DNA from 2 places in the Bradyrhizobium sp. C-145 genome. Region 1 is predicted to be linked to the other one. Evidence: predicted binding sites of a transcription regulator. Region 1 holds the regulator's gene; the other holds the start of a gene.
The links. The regulator PhoB, encoded in region 1, activates phosphate uptake and scavenging genes when phosphate is short. The targets are predictions, from matches to a motif close to TGTCATNNANCTGTCAT.

Region 1 (7,885 bases):
TGCGCCTTCTGCTTCGCCTTCATGGCGGAGGATGCGGCGAGCATGCGCTTGAGCTCCGACAGCGGGAGCTCGTTGATGTCGAGGAAGTGCTTTGGCGACTTGCTCATCAGCTTGCCGCCCGCTTGGTCTGACTGGACGAGATCGCCGTGCAGGCGCGCTCGAGCCGCCCGATGCTGTCCTCGATCTCGGCTTCGGTGACGATCAGAGGCGGCAGGAAGCGCACGACATTATCGCCGGCGCCGACGGTGAGCAGTTTTTCGTGGCGCAAGGCGGCAACGAGATCACCCGAAGGCACGACCGCCTTGATGCCGATCAGGAGACCCTCGCCACGCACTTCGCTGACGACATCAGGATGGCGATCGATCACGGAGGCGAGCTTCTGCTTGAGCAGCAGCGACATCTTCTGCACGTGGTCGAAGAAGCCGGGCTTGAGCATGACGTCGAGCACGGCGTTCGCAGCGGAGATCGCGAGCGGATTGCCGCCGAAGGTCGAACCGTGCGAGCCGGGTGTCATGCCGGAGGCCGCTTCCGCGGTCGCAAGGCAAGCACCGATCGGGAAGCCGCCACCGAGCGCCTTCGCCAGCGACATCACGTCGGGCGTGACGCCGAAACGGCGATGCGCGAACAGATCGCCGGTGCGGCCCATGCCGGTCTGCACCTCGTCGAACGCGAGCAACAGGCCCTTCTCGTCGCAGAGCTGACGCAGCGCCTTGAGGAAGGCGGGTGTCGACGAACGCACACCGCCCTCGCCCTGGATCGGCTCGATCAGGATGCCGGCGGTCTGCGGACCGATCGCCTTCTTCACGGCCTCGATATCGCCATGCGGGACCTGGTCGAAGCCGTCCATCGGCGGGCCGAAACCTTCGAGATACTTTGCCGAACCCGTCGCGGCCAACGTCGCCAGCGTACGGCCATGGAAGGCGCCTTCGAAGGTGATCATGCGATAGCGATCAGGATGGCCTTTGGCGGCGTGATAGCGCCGCACGACCTTGATCACGCATTCCAGCGCTTCAGCGCCGGAATTACAGAAGAACACGAAGTCCGCGAAGCTTTCGCTGCACAGGCGCGCCGCCAGTTTCTCACCGTCCGGGCTTTGGAACAGGTTCGACATGTGCCAGAGCTTGGTCGCCTGCTCCTGCAATGCCTTGACCAGCGCGGGATGGGCATGGCCGAGCGCGTTCACCGCAACGCCCGACGTGAAATCGAGATAGCGATCGCCATTGGTCGCGATCAGCCAGCAGCCTTCGCCGCGCTCGAAACCAAGGTCGACCCTGGCGAAAACGGGAAGCAGATGCGGCGCGGCGCTGTTGGTCATGACCATCACTTGGATGTTGCATTTGAATGTTGAGACCTGCCTGGCGTGCCTTGCGCAGCGCACCATTGACCGGTCCGGAAAACGAAACGTGCCGCCTTTTAAGGGCGGCACGCGGCACTATCTTATGCCTGGCAAGACCGGTGTCAATGCCGCCTGGAAAGCCTCGCGAAACGCTGAATCCGTAGTCTTGCGGTGCCGATTTTGCGGGGTTTTCACCACGGAACATGTGGAAGCGAGTCGGCGGACTCTTGCGCGGGAGTCACGCCATATTGTAGCGTTTGGCCTGTCAGATACGACATCTCGTGCAGCGGTTCTGATCCTCTAAGTCCTCATGTACCGGCGTAAACGTTCGGGCGTCAGTAGCGCGCCCGGCGAGCCTTAAGGGATTCTGGCGGCACGGGTTTTTCAAGGCTTAGGCATTCGCTGTGAGGCCCCAGGATGGCGGCGCGCAGCGAGGGAAAGGGTGCAATGACGGTTTTGACCTGGTCCGACGATCGCGTCGAGCAGCTGAAAAAGCTCTGGGAGGCCGGACTTTCGGCCAGCCAGATCGCGGCCGAGCTCGGCAATGTGACCCGCAATGCCGTGATCGGCAAAGTGCACAGGCTCGGCCTGTCGGGCCGCGCCAAGAGCCCATCTTCGGCCGCGCCGCGGCCGCGCAAGGCGCGCCCAGCACAGCACATGATGCGGGTGACCCGGCCGATCTCGCGCGGCAACACCGCGCTGGCGCAGGCCTTCGAGGTCGAGGTGGAGGCCGAACCGGTCACCTACGACAACGTGGTGCCGATGAGCCAGCGGCTGTCGCTGCTGGAATTGAACGAGGCAACCTGCCACTGGCCGGTCGGCGATCCATCGAGCCCGGATTTCTTCTTCTGCGGCGGCAGGGCGCTGTCCGGCCTGCCCTACTGTGCCCAGCACTCGCGCGTGGCGTATCAGCCGGCCGCGGATCGGCGGCGGGCGCCGGCCAAGCCGAGCACGCGGTGAGTTTGTTCTGAGATCGAAACGGCAGCCGTCACGCGATGACGGCTCTACAAATCCGATGTCGTCCCGGACAAGCGCGCCTCAAGCGCGCGTAGATCCGGGACCCACAGCCACCGCAAGCTGTGGCTACGGGGACTCGAAGTTACTTTTTTAGCGCAACAATCACTCCCTGTGCTATGGGTCCCGGATCTGCGCTTACGCTTGTCCGGGACGACAGTGAGAGTGTGGCAGCCGCCTGCTAAAGCAACACCGCCTAACTTAGGTCTGCTCCGCCTTCGCAAACCGATCATCCAGCGCATAGCCGGCGCCGCGGACTGTGCGGATCGGGTCCTGCTCGCGGCCGAGATTGAGCAGCTTGCGTAGGCGGCCGATATGGACGTCGACGGTGCGCTCGTCGATATAGATGTCGCGGCCCCAGACGCTATCGAGCAGCTGCTCGCGCGAGAACACGCGGCCGGGATGCTCCAGGAAGAACTCCAGCAGGCGATATTCGGTCGGGCCGAGATCGATCGGCCGGCCAGAGCGCGCCACGCGGCGCTTGTCGCGATCGAGCTCGATGTCGCCATAGGCGAGCACGGTGGCGAGCCGCTCCGGGCTTGCCCGTCGCAAGAGCCCCTTCACGCGCGCGAGCAGCTCCGGCACCGAGAACGGCTTGACGATGTAGTCGTCGGCGCCGGTCGCAAGACCCCGCACCCGCTCGCTCTCCTCGCCGCGCGCGGTGAGCATGATGATCGGGAGTTGCTTGGTCTCGGGACGGGTGCGCAGCCGCCGGCACAGCTCGATGCCTGATAGTCCCGGCAGCATCCAGTCGAGCACGATCAGATCGGGGATGTGTTCCTTGAGGCGGGTGTCGGCGTCGTCGCCGCGCATCACCGTCTCCACGTCATAGCCGTCGCCTTCGAGGTTGTAACGGAGAAGCTCGGTGAGAGCTTCCTCGTCCTCAACCACCATGATGCGTGCGCCCATGTTGTCGTCGCTCCCTCAGGTATTCGGTACCGTCGTGGCGAAGGTCGTCATGTCGCCCTTCGGCCGCTTGTCGGTGATCGCCTGACCCTCGATCATGTAGAACACTGTTTCGGCGATGTTGGTGGCGTGGTCACCGATCCGCTCGATGTTCTTGGCGCAGAACATCAGATGGATGCAGAACGAGATGTTGCGCGGATCCTCCATCATGTAGGTGAGGAGCTCGCGGAACAGCGAGGTGCAGATGGCGTCGACTTCCTCGTCGCCCTTCCACACCGCCATTGCCGCCGGCAGATCATGCGCGGCATAGGCGTCCAGCACCGACTTGACCTGCTGCTGCACGAGGTCGGTCATGTGCTCCAGGCCGCGGAACAGTTTTAGCGGATGGAAGTCCGTCTCCAGCGCCGCAACGCGCTTGCCCATGTTCTTGGCGAGGTCGCCGATGCGCTCGAGATCGGTGGCGACGCGCATGGCGCCGACAATCTCGCGCAGATCCACCGCCATCGGCTGGCGGCGGGCGATGGTGAGCACGGCGCGCTCCTCGATGCGCTTCTGCAGCGCGTCGAGCTCGGCGTCGGTGGTGACGACGCGCTGGCCGAGCGCGACGTCGCGGCGGATCAGCGCGTCGACGGAATCGACGATCATGCGCTCGGCGATGCCGCCCATCTCGGCGACCAGGCGGGTGAGCTCCTGGAGGTCGGTGTCGAAGGCCTTTGCGGTATGTTCAGTACCCATGTCCCGTCTCCTCAGCCGAACCGGCCGGTGATGTAATCCTGCGTACGCCGGTCGCTCGGCGACGTGAAGATCTTGCTGGTGTCGTCGAACTCGATCAGTTCGCCGAGATACATGAAGGCGGTCTTGTCGGAGACGCGCGCCGCCTGCTGCATGTTGTGGGTGACGATCGCGATCGTGTAGTTCTCGGACAGTTCCTGGATCAGCTCCTCGACCTTGGCGGTCGAGATCGGATCGAGCGCCGAGCAGGGCTCGTCGAACAAGATCACTTCAGGCCGCACCGCGACCGTGCGGGCGATGCAGAGGCGCTGCTGCTGGCCGCCGGAGAGCGACAGGCCCGAGGCGTTGAGCTTGTCCTTGACCTCGTTCCACAGCGCGCCGCCGCGCAGCGCCTTCTCGACCCGGTCGTCCATCTCGGACTTCGAGATCTTCTCGTAGAGGCGGATGCCGAAGGCGATGTTCTCGTAGATCGTCATCGGGAACGGCGTCGGCTTCTGGAACACCATGCCGACCCGGGCGCGCAGCAGATTGAGGTCGAGCTTGGGATCGAGAATGTTGGTCTGGTCGAGCATCAGCTGACCGGTCACGCGCTGGCCCGGATAGAGGTCGTACATCCGGTTGAAGATGCGCAGCAGGGTCGACTTGCCGCAGCCCGACGGGCCGATGAAGGCCGTGACGCGGTTGGTGCCGAGCGTCAGGTTGATGTTCTTCAGCGCGTGATGCTCGCCGTAATAGAAGTTGAGGTTGCGCACCGTCACCTTGGCGGGCGCTTCCGGCAGCGGATGCGAGGCCAGGTGACCGTTGGAACTCACGGATACGGACAGGTCGGTCATTTTGCGGTCCTCTCGGCACCGAGGATGCGGGCGCCAATGTTCAGGGCAAGCACGGTGAGCGTGATCAGCAGTGCGCCGCTCCAGGCGAGCTGCTTCCAATAGGCGTAGGGGCTCTGCACGAAATTGTTGATGGTCACGGGCAGGTTCGCCATCGTCTTGTTCAGGCCGAGGCTGAAGAACTGGTTCGACAGCGCGGTGAACAGCAGCGGCGCGGTCTCGCCGGCGACGCGGGCGGTGGCGAGCAGCACGCCGGTGATGAGGCCGGAGCGCGCGGCGCGGTAGGCGATGCGCTTGATCACCAGTGAGCGCGGCAGGCCGAGCGCGGAGGCCGCCTCGCGCAGCGCGTTCGGCACCAGAAGCAGCATGTCCTCGGTGGTGCGCAGCACCACCGGGATGACGATCACGGCGAGCGCGAGGCTACCGGCGATCGCCGAGAAGCCGCGCATCGGCACCACCACGGCGCCGTAGATGAACAGGCCGATGATGATCGAGGGCGCCGACAACAGGATGTCGTTGATGAAGCGGATCACCGAAGTCAGCTTGTCGTTACGGCCGTATTCGGCGAGATAGGTGCCGGCGAACAGGCCGAGCGGCGCGCCGATGCCGACGCCGAGCACGGTCATGATCAGCGAGCCGACGATGGCGTTGAGCAGGCCGCCTTCGGACGCGCCGGGCGGCGGCGTGTTCTCGGTGAAGACCTGGAGGTTCAGGCCGCTAAGGCCGTTGTAGAGCAGCGTGATCAGGATCAGCGCGAGCCAGGTGACGCCGAAGGCGGCGGCGGCGATGCAGAGCCCGCGGATGACGATGTCGGTGCGGCGGCGGCGTGCGTAAATCGGGTTCATGTCACTTCCCCGCCTTCTGTTCCAGGCGCAGCAGCATCAGCCGCGCGGCCGCGAGCACGAAGAACGTCAGCACGAACAGGAGCAGGCCGAGCAGGATCAGGCCGGACTGGTGCAGGCCGTCACTCTCGGCGAACTCGGAGGCGATCGCCGCCGAGATCGTGGTGCCCGGCGCGAAGATCGACGAGGAGATCCGGAACGAGTTGCCGATGATGAAAGTCACCGCCATGGTCTCGCCGAGCGCGCGGCCTAGCGCCAGCATGACGCCGCCGATGATGCCGACGCGGGTGTAGGGGATCACCACGCTGCGGACGACTTCCCAAGTGGTGCAGCCGACGCCGTAGGCGGCCTCTTTCAGCACCGGCGGCACCGTCTTGAACACGTCGACCGAGATCGAGGTGATGAAGGGCAGCACCATGATGGCGAGGATCAGCGCAGCGTTGAATAGGCTGAGATAGGACGGGGGACCTGCGAAGATCGCCCCCAGCACCGGGACGCCGTCGAAGACCCTGATCATGAAGGGCTGGAAGGTGTTGGCCAGGAACGGGCCCAGCACGAAGAAGCCCCACATGCCGTAGATGATCGAGGGGATGCCGGCGAGCAGCTCGATCGCCATGCCGATGGGGCGGCGCAGCCATTGCGGGCAGAGCTCGGTGAGGAAGATCGCAATGCCGAGACCGACCGGAATGGCGATCAGCATCGCGATGAAGGAGGTGACGAGCGTGCCGTACATCGGCCCGAGCGCGCCGAGCACGGGCGGATCGGCCGAGGGCGCCCAGCGCTGCGTCCACAGGAACGACAGGCCGTATTCCTTGATCGCCGGGAAGGCGCCGACGATCAGCGAAATGATGATGCCGCCGAGGATCAGCAGCACCGAGATCGCGGAAAGCCGCGTGATCCAGTAGAAGGTGACGTCGCCGAGCTTGAACGCGCTCAAGGCCTTGGCGCGGTCATACGGTCCGGCGTCGTCGATTACATCGCTCTGAACAGCCATCTCTGCCACGCCGATCCCCTGTACCCGTTCTATATACGCTTGTTGCCGGACTTGTGCCCCGGATGCGGCGCGAGCTGCGAAGCGGCGCGACGCTGATCCGGGGCCCGGTTCTTGTCGGTCCCGGCGCTGCGCAGCAGCGTTTCACGCTGCAGCGCGTCCGGGCCATTCGCTTCAGCTCTTGATCTCGGCAGCCCAGGTCTTCTCGATCAGCTGGACGACGCTGTCCGGCATCGGGATGTAGTCGAGCTCTTCAGCCGCCTTGCCGCCGTTCTTGAACGCCCAGCGGAAGAACTTGATGGCTTCCTGGGAGGCAGCCTTGTCCGTCGCAGACTTGTGCATCAGGATGAAGGTCGCCGCCGTGATCGGCCAGGACTTGTCGCCGGGCTGGTCGGTCAGGATAACGTAATAGCCGGGAGCCTTGGCCCAATCGGCGTTGGAGGCGGCGGCCTGGAAGGCCTCGACGGTCGGCTGCACCGGCTTGCCGGCCTTGTTGACGAGACCGGTGTAGGTCAGCTTGTTCTGCTTGGCATAGGCGTACTCGACATAGCCGATCGAGTTCTTGGTCTGGCTGATGTTGCCCGACACGCCTTCGTTGCCCTTGGCGCCGACGCCGACCGGCCACTCGACCGCGGTGCCCTCACCGACCTTGCTCTTCCAGTCCGCGCTGGCCTTGGAGAGGTAGTTGGTGAAGTTGAAGGTGGTGCCCGAACCGTCCGAACGGCGGACCACGGTGATCGCCTCCGCGGGCAGCTTGACGTTCGGATTGAGCTTCTTGATCGCGGCGTCGTCCCACTTGGTGATCTTGCCGAGATAGATGTTGGCCAGCGTCTCGCCATCGAACACCAGTTCGCCGGGCTTCACGCCCTCGAGGTTGACGACGGGGACGATGGCGCCCATCACCATCGGCCATTGGACGAGGCCGTCCTTCTCGAGCTGCTCGGCCTTGAGCGGCGCGTCGCTGGCGCCGAAGGTCACGGTCTTGGCCTGGATCTGCTTGATGCCGCCGCCCGAGCCGATCGACTGGTAGTTCAGACCGTTGCCGGTCTCCTTCTTGTAGGCGTCAGCCCACTTCGAATAGATCGGGAACGGGAATGTCGCACCGGCACCCGTGATGTCGGCTGCAAACGCCGCCGTCGTCGATGCGGCGACCAAGCCGGCAGCGACGATAGTTTTGAGGAAATTCATGCTGGTCTCCATACAGGGGAGCGAAGCGCCATCCGCGCCCGATCGC
Region 2 (7,885 bases), 830 kb from region 1:
GATCAGCGCGGTCCGCGCGGACCCGCACCGGGGCCGCCACGACCACTGCGATCACCGCCGGGACCTGCGCCGAACACCGGCTTCGGCTTCATCGGCAGCAGGCCTTCGCGCTGTAGCTTCTTGCGGGCCAGCTTGCGCGCGCGGCGCACGGCTTCGGCCTTTTCGCGGGCCTTCTTCTCGGAGGGCTTCTCGTAATGGCCGCGGAGCTTCATCTCGCGGAAAATTCCCTCGCGCTGCATCTTCTTCTTCAGCGCCTTGAGGGCTTGATCGACATTGTTATCGCGAACGAGAACCTGCACGCGGCATCCTCTTCAGGTGGATCGGATTTGAATTCTGCTAAGTCAAAGGGGATGGCAAAACGCGCAAGCCCTTAACCTTGAGCGCGCGGATGTATCAGACAAAACTGCAGATGTCCACCGGCCAAGGGGGATTTTGGGCCAAGTTCGGCCATTAAATGCGGCGAAAATACCTCTGTGCGGCCCCGATTTGGGCGATTCGGTGCCAATGACGGGGCCGTTTCCGGAGCTTTGCTCCGGAAACTTGAAATCAGGGGACCACACATGGATATGAAAAAATACGCCGCCGAAGCCATCGGCACCTTCTGGCTCACATTCGCAGGCTGCGGCAGCGCGGTCATTGCCGCCGGCTTTCCCCAGGTCGGCATCGGTCTCGTCGGTGTGTCCCTGGCGTTCGGGCTCAGCGTCGTCACCATGGCCTATGCGATCGGCCACATCTCGGGTTGCCATCTCAATCCGGCCGTCACGGTCGGCCTTGCCGCCGGCGGGCGCTTTCCGGCCGGCCAGATCCTGCCCTATGTGATCGCTCAGGTGGCGGGCGCGATCGTTGCCGCGTGGCTGCTCTATGTCATCGCGAGCGGGGCGCCCGGATTCGACGTCACCAAGGGCTTCGCGTCCAACGGCTATGACGCGCATTCGCCCGGCCAGTACAGCATGATCGTGTGCTTCCTCACCGAGGTGGTGATGACCATGATGTTCCTGTTCATCATCATGGGCGCCACCCATGGCCGCGCGCCCGCGGGCTTCGCGCCGCTCGCGATCGGGCTCGCGCTGGTGATGATCCATCTCGTCAGCATCCCCGTCACCAACACCTCGGTGAACCCGGCGCGCAGCACCGGTCCCGCGCTGTTCGTCGGCGGCTGGGCGCTGTCGCAGCTCTGGCTGTTCTGGGTCGCGCCATTGATCGGCGGCGCGCTGGGCGGGGTGATCTACCGCTGGCTCAGCGAGGAGCCCACAGGCATCGTCGCAGGCGTGAAGACCGCGTAATCGCTAGAGCATGATCCGGAAAAGTGTGCAGCGGTTTTCCGGAAAGATCATGCTCAAACAATACCTAAAGCGCGATGACGATTCATCCTGATCTCATCGCGCTTTAAGGGGATCGCAGCGATGGCTGCGGTCCCCTCAGGTGCCTTTCGTTGGCCTGACTTCGGTGACGTGTCCCATCTTGCGGCCCGGGCGCGGCGTGCCCTTGCCGTAGATGTGCACCGTGGCGCCGGGAACGGTCAGCCACTTGTCGTAGTCCTTGATCTCGTCGCCGATCAGATTGGTCATGGTGACGACGTCGCCGTGGCGCACGGGCTTGCCGAGCGGCCAGCCGGCGATGGCGCGGATGTGCTGCTCGAATTGCGAGATGGATGCACCGTCCAGCGTCCAGTGTCCGGAATTGTGCACGCGCGGAGCGATCTCGTTGACCAGCACCTTCGGTCCGGTGCCATTGGCGAGCACGAACATCTCGACGGCGAGCACGCCGACATAGTCGAGCGCGGTCGCGATCTTGCCGGCGACGCTGCGCGCTTCCTCGGCGAGAGAATCCGGGATCGGCGCGGGCGCGCGCGATATCTTCAGAATGTGGTCGCGGTGTTCGTTCTCGGTGACGTCGAAACACTCGACCTGACCCGCGGCCGAGCGCGCGGCGATCACGGAGATCTCGCGCTCGAACGGCACGAAGGCCTCCAGGATCGCCGATTTGGTGGCGAGACTGGTCCACACCTTGGCGATGTCGTCGCCCTCGCGGATGATGGCCTGGCCCTTGCCGTCATAACCGAAGCGGCGGGTCTTCAGTACGGCCGGAAGACCGATTCGCGCGATCGCCTCGCGCAGCGAGGAAACGGAGGTCACGTCGGCATAGGCGGCGGTGCCGATGCCGAGCCGCGTCACGAAATCCTTCTCGGCCAGCCGGTCCTGGGTGGTCTCGAGGATCTTGCGGTTGGGCAGCACCGGGCGGCGCGCATCCAGCACCATCGCCGCGGCCGCCGGCACGTTCTCGAATTCGTAGGTGATGACGTCGACGTCGTTGGCGAACAGCTCGAGCGCCTCGACATCGGCATATTCGGCGCAGGTCGCATTCAGGACCACGTCGAAGGCCGGCGAATCCGGATCGGGCGAGAACATCTGGCAGCGCAGCCCGAGCCGCGCCGCAGCCATGGCCAGCATCCGGCCCAATTGTCCGCCGCCGAGAATTCCGATGGTGTCACCGGGCTTCAGCTTCACCTGCCTGGCGTCGGTCACGCCTTGTCCTCCGGACGCTCGGCAACCGCCTCGGTCTGCGCCTTGCGCCAGGCGGCAAGGCGACCGGATAGGGCGGGGTCGGACAGCGCCAGCACGGAAGCCGCCAGTAGCGCCGCATTGATCGCGCCGGCCTTGCCGATGGCGAGGGTGCCGACCGGGATGCCGGCGGGCATCTGAACGATCGAATACAGCGAATCGAGGCCTTTGAGCGTCTTCGATTCGATGGGCACACCGAACACCGGCAGTTCCGTCAGCGACGCCGCCATGCCCGGCAGGTGCGCGGCGCCGCCGGCGCCGGCGATGATGACCTTGTAACCCGCCGCCTTGGCGCCCTTGGCGAAAGCGAACAGCCGATCGGGGGTGCGGTGTGCCGAAACGATGCGGGTGTCGGCGGCGACGCCGAGCGCGGCAAGCGTATCGGCGGCATGCCGCATCGTGTCCCAGTCCGACTGGCTTCCCATGATGATGGCGATCGGCGCGGTCATGACGTCAAATGTGCCCGGAAAACAGAAAGATAGGCCAGATTAAAGGTTCCGGCCGGCGGCTCGCAAGGCGGTGGCAAGGAGAAGGGAATGCACTATCCTGTCTTGGTGAATCCCCGCAAGCCTTCATTGAGCAGGATGCCCATGAAGAAACCAAAAAGGGCGAGTGCTGCGAAGGCCAAAACGGGCCGAAAGACCAGCGCCAGCCGCTCCAAAGCCGCTGCCAAGCGTCCGGCCAGGCCGGCGCGGCGCCAAACGCCGGCCGATGCCACGGAAACCATCAAGGCGACCATCCGCGGCTTGCGGAGCAAGCTCAAGGCGGCGGAGCGGCGGGTCGCGGAGCTCGAGGCGGCCGCTGACACCGATTTCCTGCTCGAGATTCCGAACCGGCGCGGTTTCGAGCGCGAGCTCAACCGTGCCATTGCCTACATGAAGCGCTACCGCGCCTGCGGGGCGCTGATCGTGCTCGACGTCGATCGGCTGAAGCCGATCAACGATTCCTTCGGACACGCCGCCGGCGACGAGGTGCTGAAGGCGATTGCCGCGACCCTGACGCGGCAGGTCCGCGCCTCGGATGTGGTCGGTCGTCTTGGCGGCGACGAGTTCGCGCTGCTGCTGTGGAATCTCAGCGAGACCGACGCCAAGGCGAAGGCCGCCATCCTCGAGCAGTCGATCGACGAATTGTCTTTCACGTTTCAGGGCCGGCACGTGGCTGCGGGCGCCTCCGCCGGCGTCGCGCTGCTGGGGGCGCAGTCCGACGCAGGCCGCGCCCTCGAGGAAGCCGATGCCGCCATGTATGTGCGCAAGGCGCACCGGCGTCACGAGCCACGGATCAGGCTCGCCAGCAGCTGATCCTACAGCGTGGCGAGATCTTGCGGCACATTGCCGAACTTGCGCAGCAGTGTGGCGTCGCCGAATTCGCCGGTCATGGGATCGCCGCTGCGGCTGAACGCGATCGCGCCGATGTGACCGGCACCGCGCGACAAGATTTCGGCGCGCCGCAACGCGGCCGCCGAACTCTGGCACTCCTCTGCGGCGCCAGCGACGGGCGATCCGTCAGCATCGATCAGGAAGGGCATTGCAACGTAGTAGGTCACATCCGACATGGCGTTGCTCCGATGTTGAACTCAGGCGGCGCTGCTCTTGCTCCGCATCTCGTTGGGCGAGGTCTCCGGAATGCAGCCGGCGGAAATCGCCGCCTGTAATTCCGCCAGCTCGGCTTCCAGATATTCATAAGCCATGATCAGCGCCTTGATGGTGCTGCGCAGATTGCCGTCGCACATCGCGATCGCCTGATCGCAGGCTTGTTCATAGTGGCTGTTGTCGAGAAGGGCGATTGCCGACATCTGCGTTGTCCTTCTGCCTTTCCTTGGCGTTTTCCCTTGGCGTCTTCCCTTGGCCTGTCTGGAGCCGAGTATGTCCCGAATGTTCCTATTTTGTTCTTCTTGAGTCAAGCGGATTCGGATACGGCGAGCCGCCGCGAACGACCGGCTCAGGGCTCAGGCGATGATGTCGGGCGTAATCTGGTCTTCGATGAACGCGATGCGATCGCGTAACAAGAGCTTACGCTTCTTCAACCGCTGTAACCGCAACAGGTCGGGCGCGGGCGATTGATGCAGTGCATCGATCGCCGCATCGAGATCTCGGTGTTCCTGCTGCAACCGGGTGAGCTCGACTTCGAGCTCACGCTCGTTTTCATTGGTCATGTCTGCGGTGGCCGAAAACCGATAGGCGTGAGATCTGGGCTGTGGATGCCCTGTGGAAATTATCGTCCTTGCGCGGCGTGACCGCAAGCGATCTGCGGCCATTGCCCGCCGATCTCCCGCAACATATTTCTGCGATTAGCTGCGCCGCCGCGCAGACGCATTGATATCATGGATTTTTCTCGCGTGGTTCCTTACTCACGCTTCGTTACATATGAATTTTCAAAAATGACGCCGCGACGACGGATACCCATCGACAGAACGAATCGGTGATGTACAGTCTCTCGTCCGGATCGAATCCTGAGGTTCAACCCTACCGAGGAGGTTTCGAATGACAATTCAGGCACATCTTGTTGAATTGGAACGGAAGCACAAACTTCTCGAAAACGAATTGCACGAAGCTCTCGTGCACCTTTCAACAGACGACCTGCAAATTGTTGAGTTGAAGCGCCGGAAGTTGATGGTCAAGGACCAGATCGAGCGTCTGAAGCAAGGCGACACGCTCCACTAGTGACCCCCGTAACAGCGTAGAGTTGATCGTACCCTTTCAAGCGGGGATGAGTGCCTTTGCGCTCACCCCTGCTGCGATGTGCGTCGTGCAAGTTTTGCGCGGCGCCTAGATGTCTGCGAGTTGGGCGACGTGATCCGCGATCGCAAGCGACGACGTCAGTCCCGGCGATTCGATGCCGAACAGGTTGATCAAGCCTGCGACGCCGTGATCGCGCGGGCCCTGCATCAGAAAATCCTGCGTGGCCACCGCCGGCGGCACGATCTTCGGGCGAATGCCTGAATAGCTCGGCATCAACGCCCCGTCGGGCAGCGTCGGCCAGTATTTGCGGATCGCGGGATAGAAGCGCTCCGCGCGTGACGGATCGACCTCGTAATTGATCGTCTCGATCCACTCGACGTCAGGGCCGAAGCGGGCCTGCCCTGCCATGTCCAGCGTCAGGTGCACCCCTAACCCGCCGGGCTCGGGCACCGGGTAGATCAGGTGCGAGAACGGCGCCCTTGCATTGCAGCTGAAGTAATTTCCCTTGGCAAGATAGGCCGGCGGAATCCGGTCCAGCGGCATGCCGTCGATGTTGCGCGCCACCGTCGTTGCCGAGAGCCCCGCAGCATTGACGAGCAGATCGCATTGCAGCGTCATCGGCGCCTCGCCGCCAGCCTCGATCTCGATGCCGCCGGCGGTTGCCTTGGCACGGACCAGTGGCGTGTGGAACGCGAAGGCGGCGCCAGCCTCCTCGGCTTCGCCGCGCAGCGAGAGCATGTAGGCGTGGCTGTCGATGATGCCGGTCGACGGCGACAGCAGCGCGGCGTCACAGGCGAGCGCCGGCTCCAGCGCGCGTGCGGCCTCGCCCGAAAGCAGCTGCATGTCGATCACGCCGTTGGCCTCGGCATGTGCCTTGATCGATTGCAGCTTCTCCGTCTCTTTCGCGCTGGTCGCGACGATCAGCTTGCCGCAATTTTTGTGCGGGATGCCGCGCTCGGCGCAGTAGCGGTAGAGCGCGTGCTTGCCGCCGACGCACATGCGCGCCATCCAGCTGCCGGCGCGGTAGTAGATGCCGGCATGGATCACCTCGCTGTTGCGTGAGGAGGTGATGGTGCCGATGGCCTCGGCTTCCTCGAGCACGATGACCTCGCGCCCGGCCTGCGCGAGCCGCCGAGCCACCGCGAGCCCGACCACGCCGGCTCCGATGACGACGCAATCGACTTTATCCATGGTCGTGCAGGACGTCCGCTGGAAGCGCCGGTGGCAGCGGCTCTGGAATCGAGGGCGCGCGGCCGTTCTCCGTTAAGGAAGCATTTATCATGTCAGGGCAATTGCCGTATTTCGCGTCAAATTTTTCCGTTGCACGTACAGGCGTTTACCCGATCCAAACCCGTGAAGCCAGACAATCCGACGTTGAAATCGCGGGTGGCTGATGGCTGAGAAGAACTGGCACGTGGGCAGCACGCTTCCGATCGCTGTGCAGGCCGTCCTGTGCCTGGCCGGCGCGGTCGCGCCCGCGCGCGCCTTTGCGCTGTCGGACAGCTTCACCGCTCCAGGTGATCTCGCCAAGCTCGATCCCAGCGTGATCTGGGAAGTCCTGATCGCGGGCATCGTCGTCTGCTCGTTCCTCGCCGCGATCGCGCTGTGGATCCATTCCTCGCTGCGCCGGACCAGGCGCTTGCAGCTGCGGCGCAATGCCTTCGTCTCCTCCGCCATGAACAATCTCAACCAGGGCGTGGTGATGACGGACGCGCAGCGGCGCGTCATCTTCTGCAACGACCGCTATCTCGATATCTATGGCCTGACGCGGTCGGATGTCCGGGCCAACATGAATGGCTACGAACTCCTCGCGCTGCGACGCAAGCGCGGGGTGCTCGGCGGCGCCTCCGACGACGAGTTCTACGAGAAGGCGGCAAGCAGCAACGGTTTGATCACCGAATTGCCGGATGGACGGGCCATCCTGGTGAAATTTCACGTGCTGCCGAACGGCGGCTCGGTGGCGACGCATCTCGACGTCAGCGAGCAGCGCAGGCTGTCGCAGCAGCTCGCCTCCACCAAGCAGTTCCTGGAAACGGTGCTGGACAACGTGCCGGCCTGTGTTGCCGCGAAGAACATCGAGGACGGCCGCTACATCTTCGCGAACACCGCCTATGAGCGCTTCTGGGGCTTCTCGCGGGATCACGTCGTCGGCAAGAATGCACGCGAGCTGTTTGCGCCCGCCTCGGCGGCCAGCATCGAGGCGGCCGACCAGGCCGCGCTCATTTCGTCGGACGGCCAGTTCCGCAACGAATTCGAGGTCGAGCGTGGCGGGGAGCGGCGCATGGTCGCCTCGATCCGGATCGCGGTCCGCAATGAAAGCAATCGGCCCGGATTCTTGCTGCTGGTCTTCGAGGACATCACCGACCGCCGCTCACTGTCGCAGGAGCTGGAGAGCACCAAGAAGTTCCTCGAGCTCGTGGTCGACAACATCCCGGTGGCGCTGATCGTCGAGCAGGTCAAGGACGGCCGCTATCTGCTCGCCAACCGCAGCGCCGAGACGATTCTCAACCGCAGGCGCGAGGAAGCCACGGGCTTGACCGCCGCCGATATCTTCAATCCCAAGGAAGCCAAGCTGATCATCGCGCGCGACGAGGCCGCGATCAAGAAGCGCGGGATGATCACCGAGGAGCATCCGATCTCCACCAA

Region 2: a site for PhoB is predicted at 4,939-4,955, ahead of LRP30_RS38155 (DUF465 domain-containing protein). Genes of this name have one in related genera too.

What each region holds. Positions count from the first base shown of each region.
Region 1 is NZ_CP088150.1:8,934,433-8,942,317, forward strand. It holds gene argF (ornithine carbamoyltransferase) at 1-107, opposite strand, end outside; gene LRP30_RS42075 (aspartate aminotransferase family protein) at 107-1,315, opposite strand; gene LRP30_RS42080 (GcrA family cell cycle regulator) at 1,784-2,296, shown strand; gene phoB (phosphate regulon transcriptional regulator PhoB) at 2,552-3,259, opposite strand; gene phoU (phosphate signaling complex protein PhoU) at 3,275-3,991, opposite strand; gene pstB (phosphate ABC transporter ATP-binding protein PstB) at 4,003-4,821, opposite strand; gene pstA (phosphate ABC transporter permease PstA) at 4,818-5,663, opposite strand; gene pstC (phosphate ABC transporter permease subunit PstC) at 5,665-6,654, opposite strand; gene pstS (phosphate ABC transporter substrate-binding protein PstS) at 6,826-7,839, opposite strand.
Region 2 is NZ_CP088150.1:8,106,483-8,114,367, reverse strand. It holds gene rpsU (30S ribosomal protein S21) at 3-299, opposite strand; gene aqpZ (aquaporin Z) at 561-1,283, shown strand; gene LRP30_RS38185 (5-(carboxyamino)imidazole ribonucleotide synthase) at 1,419-2,525, opposite strand; gene purE (5-(carboxyamino)imidazole ribonucleotide mutase) at 2,522-3,010, opposite strand; gene LRP30_RS38175 (GGDEF domain-containing protein) at 3,152-3,859, shown strand; gene LRP30_RS38170 (hypothetical protein) at 3,862-4,113, opposite strand; gene LRP30_RS38165 (hypothetical protein) at 4,135-4,353, opposite strand; gene LRP30_RS38160 (DUF465 domain-containing protein) at 4,507-4,713, opposite strand; gene LRP30_RS38155 (DUF465 domain-containing protein) at 5,042-5,221, shown strand; gene LRP30_RS38150 (NAD(P)/FAD-dependent oxidoreductase) at 5,327-6,430, opposite strand; gene LRP30_RS38145 (EAL domain-containing protein) at 6,633-7,885, shown strand, end outside.